Regions from separate parts of the Dermacoccus sp. NHGro5 genome, predicted to be linked through region 1. Evidence: riboswitches for the same ligand, from Rfam matches in the RefSeq annotation. Region 1 holds a riboswitch; each other region holds the start of a gene.
The links. Region 1 has a riboswitch for S-adenosylmethionine ahead of J4Z35_RS11360 (aminotransferase class V-fold PLP-dependent enzyme). Riboswitches for the same ligand answer to the same signal wherever they lie in the genome.
Positions count from the first base shown of each region.

Region 1 (2,774 bases):
GGGGCTCCACCCGAGGCCCGGGGTGTGGGTGTAGTCGAAGGTGGGCCCATGGGTGACGAGAGCACGCACGGCGTCGACGAGGCGTCGTGCGTGCTCTGTCGTCGTGGCGAGACCGATCGAGGCGCGCACTGCCGTCGCGCCCTCGCCGAGGCGCGCGTCGCAGAGCAGGTGAGCGCAGAATCGCCCGTCGCGCACAGCGATGCCGTGCTCGTCTGCGAGCACCTGAGCGACGAGCGTCGGGTCGTATCCGGCGACGGTGAACGTCGTGACGCCGACGTTGTCGCTCGCATTCCGCCTTGGCGCGCCATCGTCGAGGTGAGCGTCCGCGGCATTCTGCTCGTCGAAGAGTTCGACGATCCTCACGCCGTCGATCGAGGCGAGACCGTCGCGGACGATGGCGTGGATCTTCTCCTCGCGCGCCTCGGCTTCGCCGCGCTGCGCGGACAGCGTCGAGGCTGCGGCCGCGAGCGCGATGGCCCCGACCGCGTTCGGGGTGCCGCCCTCGTGGCGTGCGGGCGCGGGCGCCCAGGCGACGTCGCCGGCGCCTGACGCATCTTCGCTGACGCGGTGGCTCGCGCCGCCGGCGCGGAAGTACGGAGGGGCGGTGTCGAGCCAGTCGCGGCGCCCGACGAGGGCTCCTGAACCGTACGGCGCGTAGGCCTTGTGGCCGGACAGAGCGACGTAGTCGATGCCCCAGGCGTCGATGTCGACGCGGCGGTGCGGGGCGAGCTGCGCGGCGTCGAGAGCCGTCCGCGCCTCATGCCGGCGGGCGACGGCGGCGAGGCGCTCGATGGGCCACACCTCGCCCGTCACGTTGCAGGCGCCGGTGATGAGGACCAACACGGGAGCATCGTTGTGGGCGCGGAATTCCGCCAGAGCGACGTCGAGGTAGCCCTCAGCCTCGGCGTGAGAGTGAGGGATCGGCAGCCGCGTCGTCCGCTCGTCCGCCCACGGCAGCAGCGCCGCGTGGTGCATCGAGCGGAACACGAAGACCTGCGTCTGTTGCGGCAGACAGTGAGCCAACAGGTTGAGCGCGTCCGAGGTGTTGCGCGTGAAGACGGTGACGTCGTCCTCGCGCGCGCCGACGAACGCGGCGACCTCCTGCCGAGCCTCCTCGTACCACCGGGTCGTCAGCTGCGACGCCCGTCCCGCACCGCGATGCACCGAACCGTACGTGCGCAGGGTCGTGTCGACGGCCCGCGCGGCGGCCTGCAGCGCGGGAGCCGTCGCGCCGTGGTCGAAGTTCGCGTGCTCGACGACGCGCCCGTCGAGCGTCGCGACGCCGAGATCGGCGCCGATCGTGGCCAGGGCGGCATTGGCCTGCTGCGGCGCGTCCGCGCGATGATGGGTAGCCGTGGGCGTCTCGCGACGGGACCCGCCGGGGTGCGCGGGCTGGGTGTGGTGACGCTCGGGGTCCGCGACGGGAGTCCCGGGGGTTACGGCGTGAGCGGGGCGGGTCGTGTGGCTCGCAGCGTGGCGGCGCGCGTCGGAGTCAAGGATCGAGAGAATGGCAGAACGGGGCATCGAGGCTCCTCGAATCAGGGGCCTCGCCGTCGCCAGATGGCTCGGCCCGCGCTTGCCGACACCGGTGCTGGTGGCGGCCAGGTCGTCACCCGGAGCACCCCACCGCGGTGGAGGGTTGCCGTCCAGCAAGCCGGGGCTGTGCGCTGGAACTCATGACCTACGTGAACGCTCGCACCCGGCCCTCCGCCGCGTCCACCGACGTGCGGCCAGAGGTTCGCATCGTGAGATCACCTGTGGGATCGCGGATGGCGAGCGCCGCGCGCAAGAGTCGGCGTCTCGCGGTGGGGATGCCCGTGGTCCCCCGGGCAGCTGGCGGCGCCTCCGACAAGGGTCAGGGCGCTGTCGGATGCGAGCGCGTCAACGCGCCAGCGCATCGGGACGCGGATTCGAAGGTGTCGAGCCGACCCGCCGTCACCATTGGACCCGTGTCACGGCGTGGGTCCGCGAAAACGGCCGGAACCCCCACTAGCCTTGCGGGGTGGCGACCCGAAACAGACCAGCGAACGACAGCGTCCTCGTCGCGAAGAAGGCCTCTTCGCAGCCGCGCGCCAAGAGCTCGCGCCCGGCCGGCGCATCTGCGGCCTCGACGACGCGCGCCCGCACGACCCCGCCGAAGTCGAGCGCACCACGTTCGGGCGGCACGACGAAGAATGCACCCGCGCGCAAGACCGGCTCGTCGCGAGGGGCTGCTGAAGCGCGTCCCTCCGCGTCCGGTCGCGCTGCTCGTGGCGCGTGGATGGGTGTTTCGCACGTCGCCGGCGGCACCGTCCGCCGCGTCGGCGCCGCCGCTTCTGACCTCGAACCCGAACACCGTCGCGACGGGCTCGGTTTCGCCCTCCTCGCCCTCGGCATCGTCGTCGCTGCGCGGGAGTGGTGGGGGCTGCCCGGCATGTTCGGGGACGTCGTCCACGCCGTCGCGGCCGGCACGTTCGGCGTCATCGCCTACGTTCTGCCCGTCGTCCTCATCGGCATGGCCATCCACATGTTCCGCCACCCGCGGGGGCACCAGCCGACCAACCGCATGACGATCGGACTGACGATCCTCGCGCTCGGCTCGACGGGGATCGCCCACCTCGTCGGCGGGCGTCCGTCGACAGGGGTTTCGACCGCGGTGCGCGGCGCAGGCGGCATCCTCGGCGTCATCACGGGAGGGCCGCTGTCTGCCGCGCTCACGGTGTGGGGCGCGGGCATCATCCTCGCGCTCGTGTCGTTCTTCGGTTTCCTCGTGCTGACGCGCACGCCCGTCAATC
Region 1 is NZ_JAGEKQ010000026.1:65,351-68,124, forward strand. It holds gene J4Z35_RS11360 (aminotransferase class V-fold PLP-dependent enzyme) at 1-1,524, opposite strand, end outside; SAM riboswitch class IV at 1,568-1,682, opposite strand; gene J4Z35_RS11365 (DNA translocase FtsK) at 2,261-2,774, shown strand, end outside.

Region 2 (2,774 bases), on a different contig from region 1:
CGAATCCCTCAGGCGGCGCGACGGTTGTGTCGCGCTGGCGTGCACGATCGGCGAGGTAGGCGTCGAACCCGGCGCGCGACGTGTCGACGACGTCGTCGCGACGATAACCCGTTCCGTCTTTCGGCGACGCGCCGAACTCGTCGAATGCGCCCTTCCAGTCGTCGTAGCGAGCGGCGTCGGGCCTGATGAGCGTCAGCATCCCGTCATTCCATCACCGTGCGACGCCCCCGGCGACTGATTTTCCCGACGGCCGGCTGGACGAATGTGGACGCAAATCGCCGATGGGGACGAAAATCGCGAATGGGGACAGGATTCGCCGATGTGGACGGGATTCGCGAAGGGGGACGAAAATCGCAGAGGGGTACATGACGACGCGATGCGGGCCCCAGAGACCCGCACCGCGTCATGTCAGCTCACACCGTCAGGCAGCTGCGCCACCCGTCAGGCCGTTGACGCCGACGGGCTTGTCGCCACCGACCGTCACGCGCCTCATGGCACGCGGGCCAAGGTTGGCGTCGACGTAGTCGCGGTTGGCGTAGTGCGACGTCGCGCGGTTGTCCCAGATGCCGACGTCGCCGGGCGCCCAACGGTGGCGGATCGTGTGTTCGGGCTGCGTCAGGTGCGCGTACAGCACGTCGAGGATCGCCCGCGACTCGGCCTGCGACACGCCGACGATGTGGGAGGTGAAACCGGGGTTGACGAACAGCCCACGCCGTCCCGTCTCGGGATGGACGCGCACGACGGGGTGCTCGACGACGGGCAGCTCGGTGACGACCTTGCCGTTCCACTCCTGCCCACCATGCTTGCGCAGGTACGCGCCCCATTCGCGGTTGCCGTCGTGGGCGGCGATGAGCTGGTCGACGAGGCCGCGGAACGGCTTCGACAGCGAGTCGTACGCCGCCTGAGCGTCGGCCCAGGAGGTGTCGCCGCCGTAGTCGGGCAGCGTCACGGCGCGCAGGATGCTGATGGCCGGCGGCTCCTTCATGAACGTGACGTCCGTGTGCCACTCGTCGGAGAACGAGAACTCGGGGTCGGAGGAGTCGATCGAGTAGATCTCCTTGCGCTCGTGCGTGCTCGCGACGGGGTGACCCGCCGTCAGCTCGCCGAGCAGGTTGCCGAGGCGCACCTGAGCGTCGTCGTCGAACGCGTCCTGACCGCGGAAGAAGAGCACCTTGTGCGCGAGCAGCGCGCGGCGCAGGTCGAACGCTATCGCGTCGTCGACCTGCGCGAGGTCGACGCCGTGGACGATTGCGCCGAACGCCGGGCCGAGGCGTTCGATGCGCAGCCCGGGCGTCGCGACGGTGCCGCCGTGGCGCGCCGCTGCGCTCGTCGGAACACCCGTCGGTGCGCCGCGCGCGGAGTCGACGTTCGCGTCGGGCGTGGTGTCGAGGAGTGTCATGGCAGACCCTTCGTTGCGCTTGCCGCCGCGTCGGTCGACGGGCGGCCGGGTCGTTACTCGGGGCACCCCGACGCACCGTGTGCGTTCGCATGGGGGTTGCCGCCCGGCCAGCCGAGACTTCGCGCCGGGGCTCGTGACCCACGCATAACGTAGCACTGGCCAAACATAAAGGTCGAGTTATGCATCAACGGCGGCCACACCGTGACATTCGTCAGGGGCCCCGCCGCACCCGGGCGGCCACACTGAGAGCAGAACGCTCGTGGAGCACTCCCCCGTCGGTGAGCAGCGGTGATCGATGGTTCATGATCGCCCTGACCGTGTTCGAGATCAGAGGGTCGATCGTCACGGTCGAGTTCGTGAAGTCGCACGGTGGCAGCGATTTCAGCGCGTACATGTGGTCGCTGCTCGCGCCGGGCGTCGGCGCTCTCGTCTACTGGGCGCGCACACGCCACGCGTCAGGGGCCAGCGCCGCAATCCTCGCGTTCAACCTGCGCTCCGCGGCCGTCGTCATCGCGAACAGTTCGTTCCAGAACGCGTTCGCGTGGACACAGATCATGACGGTGGCGGCGATGCTCGTCGGCATCACCCCACCGTCATGATTGCGCGTCGCCTGCGTCTGGACGGGCAACGGGCGGCCGCTCAGCACGGCCAGTGAGAGCTCAGCGTGCCCAGTGCGAGCCCAGCGGGTAGCCGCCGTTGTCGCCGTTGTCGGTCGTCTTCGTGGCGAGCACCTGGTGCAGGTGCAGCCAGCCCTCCTCGAACCCGAGGCGTGAACCGGCCATGTAGATGCCCCACACCTGCGCGGTCGGAAGGCCCGCCTCGGCGACGCAGAAATCCCAGTTCGCCTCGAGGTTGCGGCACCAGTCGCGCAGCGTCAAGGCGTACGACAGGCGCAGGTTCTCGTCATGCTGAACCTCGAAACCGGCGTCGTGGCACTCACTGATGAGCCGCCCCGGCGAGGCGAGCTCGCCGTCGGGGAAGACATAGCGATCGGTGAACGGCTCCGGCTTGGCCGATGCCGAGTCGTCGCGACGCGTGATGCAGTGGTTGAGCAGGCGGCCACCGTCGCGCAGCTTCGAGTGCAGGAACGAGAAGTAGTTGGCGTAGTTCTTCACGCCGATGTGCTCCGTGAGGCCGATCGAGCTGACGGCGTCGAAGCCCGTCTCGGTGACGTCGCGGTAGTCGCCGTGGCGGATCTCGACGAGACCCTCGAGGCCCGCCTCACGCACGGCGCGCTGACCCCACTCGGCCTGTTCCTTGCTCAGGGTGACGCCTATGACGTGGACGCCACGCTCGCGAGCGGCGTGCATCGCCATGCCGCCCCAGCCGCAGCCGACGTCGAGCAGCCGTTGGCCGGGCTGCAGGTCGAGCTTGT
Region 2 is NZ_JAGEKQ010000008.1:151,591-154,364, forward strand. It holds gene J4Z35_RS04885 (GNAT family N-acetyltransferase) at 1-199, opposite strand, end outside; gene J4Z35_RS04890 (TauD/TfdA family dioxygenase) at 422-1,399, opposite strand; SAM riboswitch class IV at 1,410-1,538, opposite strand; gene J4Z35_RS04895 (hypothetical protein) at 1,702-1,998, shown strand; gene J4Z35_RS04900 (cyclopropane-fatty-acyl-phospholipid synthase family protein) at 2,059-2,774, opposite strand, start outside.
Region 2: it holds a riboswitch for S-adenosylmethionine, as region 1 does, so the genes downstream of both, J4Z35_RS04890 (TauD/TfdA family dioxygenase) here and J4Z35_RS11360 (aminotransferase class V-fold PLP-dependent enzyme) in region 1, are expected to answer to the same signal.

Region 3 (2,774 bases), on a different contig from region 1:
GTCACCGACGACGGCGACGATGCTCGCCAGCCCGGCGAGGCCCGTGACGGCGTCCTCGAGGTCGAGCCAGTCGTCGTCATCGAGGCCGGCCGCCGCCCCCGGCCATGCGACCGAGGCGGCCATGACGCCGTCACGAGCCCACTGCTCGACAGCGTCGCGCGCGAGGGCGCCGTCAGCACCGAGGTGCAGGACGACGGCGTTCGCGACCGGTTTGGACGGGCAGGCGATGCAGCGCTCGCGCTGATCGAGCGCCCAGATGACGTCGTCGCTCATGACGCACGCTCCGCATCGCGGCGGGCGTCGAGGCCGAACGGCGCCACACGCTGCATGTGACGTTCGTCCGGCGGGCCGAAGCCGGCCCGTTCGTACAGCCTGCGGGCACGCGGACGGGCGTTGAGCATCATTCGCGCGACGTCGTGCGCGTCGGCCCAGGCGTCGACGATCCGCAGCATCCGCTCGGCCAGGCCCTGGCCGCGCGCCGACGGCGTGACGAAGACGACCGCGATGTAGAGCGACGGCTGCGCCGGCCGAGCCAGCGCCGGGGGCCGGTGCACGAGCGACGTCTGCACCATGCCGAGAGCCGTCCCGTCAGCACTCGAGGCGAGCCACGTCGGCAGATCGTCGTAGTGCGCGAGCCAGTGATCGGCATACTCGGTGATGAAGCCGGAGCGGTTGCTCTCCCCCGCCTCGAGGTCCATCTGCAGACGCAGCGCCGCGCAGGCGAACGCGTCTTCGCGGCGCGCGCGGACGATCGTCGGTGTCATGGCAACAGTCAAGCACGGCATGAGGGTCGTCGCCCGTAGGCGCGTCGCGTCAGCACGGGGCCGCGACCGGAATGTGAGACAGCATTCCCGCCTGATGACACCACCCGGCCTAGAGTGGCCGCAGGTCACGAGCGCCAGCGTCAAACCCCGGTTTGCTGGCCGGCAACCCTCCCACCGCGGCGGGGTGCTCCGGGTGACGACCTGGCCCGGCGCCGAGCGCGTCCGGGCAAGCGCGGAGGGATTCCCCTTCGGGCACCACACGTACGGTGCGCCGCCCGTGCGTCCACGCACTCCTCAAGAGGGACATCATCATGAGCTCCGAGAACTGGGCCTTCGAGACCAAGCAGATCCACGTCGGCCAGAACGTCGACGGCGACACCGGCGCCCGGGCGCTGCCGATCTACCAGACGACGTCGTTCGTCTTCGACTCCGCCGAGACCGCGGCCAACCGCTTCGGCCTGTCGGATCTCGGCCCCATCTACACGCGCATCGGCAACCCGACGGCGCAGGCGGTCGAAGACCGCATCGCCGCGCTGGAGGGCGGCGTCGGCGCGTTGCTGCTCGCGTCGGGTCAGGCGGCGACGACGTTCGCCATCCTCAACGTCGCTCAGGCCGGCGACCACATCGTCGCCTCGTCCGCGCTGTACGGCGGCACGTACAACCTGCTGAAGTACACGCTCAAGCGACTCGGCGTCGAGACGACGTTCATCGACAACATCAACGATCTCGACGAGTGGCGCGGCGCCATCCGCGACAACACGAAGCTGCTGTTCGGCGAGACGCTGAGCAACCCCGACCAGAAGGTGCTCGACGTGCGCGGCCTCGCCGACATCGCGCATGACGCCGGGGTGCCGCTGTTCGTCGACAACACCGTCGCGACGCCGTACCTGCTGCGCCCGATCGAGCATGGCGCGGACGTCGTCATCCACTCCGCGACGAAGTACCTCGGGGGGCACGGGACGTCGATCGCCGGCGTGCTCGTCGACGCCGGCACGTTCGACTACGCCGCCGACCCGGCGAAGTTCCCGCAGTTCAACGAGCCGTCGGAGAGCTACCACGGTCTCGCGTTCGCCCGCGACCTCGGCGTCGGATCGCCGCTCGGCGCGAACCTCGCCTTCATCCTCAAGGCGCGCGTCGAACTGCTGCGCGACCTCGGCGCGGCCGTCTCCCCGTTCAACGCGTTCCTCATCGCGCAAGGCCTCGAGACGTTGTCGCTGCGTGTGGAGCGACACGTGGAGAACGCGAAGAAGGTCGTCGAGTTCCTGAAGTCGCAGCCGCAGGTCGAGACGTTGTTCTACGCCTCCGACCCGTCGAGCCCCTACAAGGAACTCGCCGACCGCTACCTGCCCGCCGGCTCCGGCGCCGTGCTGTCGTTCGAGATCGCCGGTGGCGTCGAGGCGGGCAAGAAGTTCGTCGACGCCCTCGAACTGCACTCGCACGTCGCGAACATCGGTGACGTCCGTTCCCTCGCCATCCATCCTGCGTCGACGACGCACTCCCAGGGCAGCGACGAGGACCGCCGCGGCGCCGGCGTGACGCCCGGCCTCGTGCGGTTGAGCGTCGGCATCGAGAACTCCGCCGACATCATCGCCGACCTCGAGAAGGGCTTCGCCGCAGCGAAATGACCATGCGCTGAGGTGGGTCCCCGCGACGGGTGACGCAGCCGGGTTTCGTACCCCGAGCGTGGTCATCCGGCCGTGTCGAACGCCGGCCTTCGGGTGCACATGCCAACACACGAGCGCGCCCCCGAACCGCGAGGTTCGGGGGCGCGCGTCGTCGTCGCGGCAGGAGTCAGCCGGCCGTCGGGTCAGTGTTCTGACGTTCGGTGATGACGCGGGTGATCTCGGCGATCGCGTCGGCCACCGGCACGCCGTTCTTCTGCGACCCGTCGCGGAAACGGAACGAGACGGCGCCGTTGTCGCGGTCCTCTTCACCGGCGATCAGGATGAACGGCGCCTTCGACTTGGACGCGTTGCGGATCTTCTTCGGGAAGCGGTCGTCGCTCATGTC
Region 3 is NZ_JAGEKQ010000007.1:66,998-69,771, forward strand. It holds gene J4Z35_RS04110 (hypothetical protein) at 1-273, opposite strand, end outside; gene J4Z35_RS04115 (GNAT family N-acetyltransferase) at 270-764, opposite strand; SAM riboswitch class IV at 888-1,003, shown strand; gene J4Z35_RS04120 (bifunctional o-acetylhomoserine/o-acetylserine sulfhydrylase) at 1,076-2,389, shown strand; gene thrS (threonine--tRNA ligase) at 2,556-2,774, opposite strand, start outside.
Region 3: it holds a riboswitch for S-adenosylmethionine, as region 1 does, so the genes downstream of both, J4Z35_RS04120 (bifunctional o-acetylhomoserine/o-acetylserine sulfhydrylase) here and J4Z35_RS11360 (aminotransferase class V-fold PLP-dependent enzyme) in region 1, are expected to answer to the same signal.

Region 4 (2,774 bases), on a different contig from region 1:
ATTGCACTCAGCACCAGCTGCGTACGCAACCGGTTTTTCGGCGCGTCCGCCTGGATCGTGCGACAACCCGTTCATGCCGGCGGAGGCTCGGGCCGGAATGCCTCGACCGCCGGCGGTGTTGTCTCGGAACCCGAGGAAAGGCACCTCATGTTCACTCGAAAGCACACCCGAACGCCCGAGGCGAGCGACCTGCACGACGTCCTCGACGTGCCGATGTTCTCCGAACTGCCCGACGGCTCGGCGACCCTGTACGTCGCGATGGGCTGCTTCTGGGGCGCCGAACGCATCTTCTGGAAGATTCCGGGCGTCGTCACCACGGCCGTCGGGTACATGGGCGGCCACGCCACCGAGCCGACATACGAAGATGTCTGTGGCGGCGGCACGGGCCACACCGAGACGGTCATGGTGGCCTACGACCCGTCGCGCGTGTCCGAACGCGAGCTGCTCAAGGCGTTCTGGGAGAACCACGACCCGACGACCGCGAACCGGCAGGGCAACGACGTCGGCACGCAGTACCGCTCGGCGATCTACTGGACGACGCCGCAGCAGGAGCGCGCTGCCCGCGAGACGTCCGCGCTCTTCCAGGAGGCACTCGACGACGCGGGTCGCGGCGCCATCACGACCGAGATGCGCCCGGCGGACGAGGCGGGCCCCTTCTGGCCGGCGGAGCTGTACCACCAGCAGTACCTGTCCAAGCACCCTGGCGGCTACTGCAACCACGGCTTCAAGGGCGTCACGTGCCCCGTCGGCGTCGCCGACCTGCCCGCGCAGACGGACGTCCTCCCGCCACGCTGACGACGACATGCACGGCGGCCGCTGAGCCGGTGGCCGATCAACCGGCCACCGCGGCGCACCGGCCGTCTCAGCGCACCTGGAAGGCCCGGCTCGTTCCGGTGTAGGCACTGACCTTGCCGTTCCAGCCGTTCTTCCAGTTGCCCTGCTGCACGAGGCGATACGTGCCTGCGGGCGTGCCGCGACGTATGCGCCACTCCACGGTGCATCGCGAGTACGAGACGCCCTCGCGCGACCAGACGTACGAGGTGTCCCAGTCGTGGTCGTCGAGGACGTCGACCCACGACGAGCCGACCTGACGCTGCACCTTGACGAACGTGCCCATCGTGCGTAAGTCATTCTTCGGGTGGCCGCCGCGGAAGACCGCCCGCACGCTCGAACCAGCCGAGCACGTGGCGTCCGGCTGGGTCAGGACGTCACCGAAGTGCTGCCCGGGTGGGACGTCGTCGAACACGACGCCGGGGCCCTCGGCGCGTGGCCGACGTCACACTCATCACCCACCTAGACGATCGTCCAAGCTGTGTGAAGAAATCACTCACCCGAGCCTCGACGGCGAAAGACGCCGCATCAGCCACGCCGCGTGTCGCACGTCACAATCTTCGCCCACGTCTCATCTCCAGTGCCACGACTTGACGCTTTGTCGCGCGCGGCTCTAATCTCGCTGCTGGTCAAGAGATCCGATGCAAAGCCCTGGCTGGTCGGACGGCAACCCTCACACGCGTGGCGGGGTGCTCCAGGTGATGACCCGGCCGCGTCGACCACGCGGCAAGCACGCTCGGCACCCAACGTGACGGCATCCTCGTGAGCCTTCCGTTGCGCTGCCCAGGCCCCGAAAGGCATGCCCCGCACGACACCGCGCACCGCGCCCCACCCCGGCGCCCCCGCCTTCGCGCTGACTCCGCGCATCCGCGCCAGCTCCGCGCATTCGCATCCTTGCCGCCTCACCAGGAGAGATCATGACCGACAAGCACACCCCCGCCGACGAGACCTCGACGCCCGCCTCGTCCACGCATGACGCCACGAGCGCCGAGAACGGCGCGACCGCCCTGCCCCCGAAACCGAAGAACAACACCGGCAAGTACGTCGCGATCGGCGCCGGCGTCCTCGTCGTCGCGCTGGCCGCCGGCATCGGGGCCAAGGTGCTCGGCGGGAGCAGTGACGACAAGCTGACCCACCTCAAGGTGGGCACGACGGAGGCGTCGGACCCGTACTGGAACCAGCTCGTCAAGGTGGGCAAGGACAAGTACGGCCTCGACATCGAACCGGTCAACTTCTCTGATTACACCCAGGCCAACCCCGCGCTCTCCGAGGGCCAGGTCGACCTCAACCAGTTCCAGCACCTGCAATTCCTCGCCGACTACAACACCAAGGCGAAGCAGAACCTCACGCCCATCGGGGCGACGTACATCGTCCCGCTGGCGCTGTACTCGAAGAAGCACACGAGCGTCGGCCAGTTCCCCCAGGGCGGCAAGATCGCCATCCCCAACGATCCGACGAACCAGGCGCGCGCCTTGCTGCTGCTGCAGAGCGCCGGACTGCTGAAGCTCAAGGGTGGTGGCACCTCGCTGTCGACCCCGGCCGACATCGACGCTGGCGCCTCGAAGGTCACCGTCACAGCGGTCAACGCCGAGCAGACCGCGGCCGCGCTGCCGTCCGTCGACGGCGCGATCGTCAACAACAACTTCGCCGCGGACGCGAAGCTCGACCCGAGCAAGGCCCTGTTCAAGGACGACCCGCATGCGGCCTCGTCGAAGCCGTACATCAACGTCGTCGTCGCGCGCGCCGCGGACAAGGACAACGCCGACTACGCCAAGTTCGTCAAGGCCTACCACGACCCGAGCGTCGAGAAGCTCATCGAGGAGCGCACGAAGGGCACGAGCGTCCTCGTGAACAACTCCGCCTCCGAGCTGCAGGGCATCCTCGCGAACCTCGAGGCCCAGATCAAGGCGAAGGGATCGAAGTGACGGGCCCCTCCCCCACAC
Region 4 is NZ_JAGEKQ010000025.1:7,287-10,060, reverse strand. It holds gene msrA (peptide-methionine (S)-S-oxide reductase MsrA) at 148-795, shown strand; gene J4Z35_RS10925 (neutral/alkaline non-lysosomal ceramidase C-terminal domain-containing protein) at 863-1,246, opposite strand; SAM riboswitch class IV at 1,459-1,570, shown strand; gene J4Z35_RS10920 (MetQ/NlpA family ABC transporter substrate-binding protein) at 1,749-2,756, shown strand; gene J4Z35_RS10915 (methionine ABC transporter ATP-binding protein) at 2,753-2,774, shown strand, end outside.
Region 4: it holds a riboswitch for S-adenosylmethionine, as region 1 does, so the genes downstream of both, J4Z35_RS10920 (MetQ/NlpA family ABC transporter substrate-binding protein) here and J4Z35_RS11360 (aminotransferase class V-fold PLP-dependent enzyme) in region 1, are expected to answer to the same signal.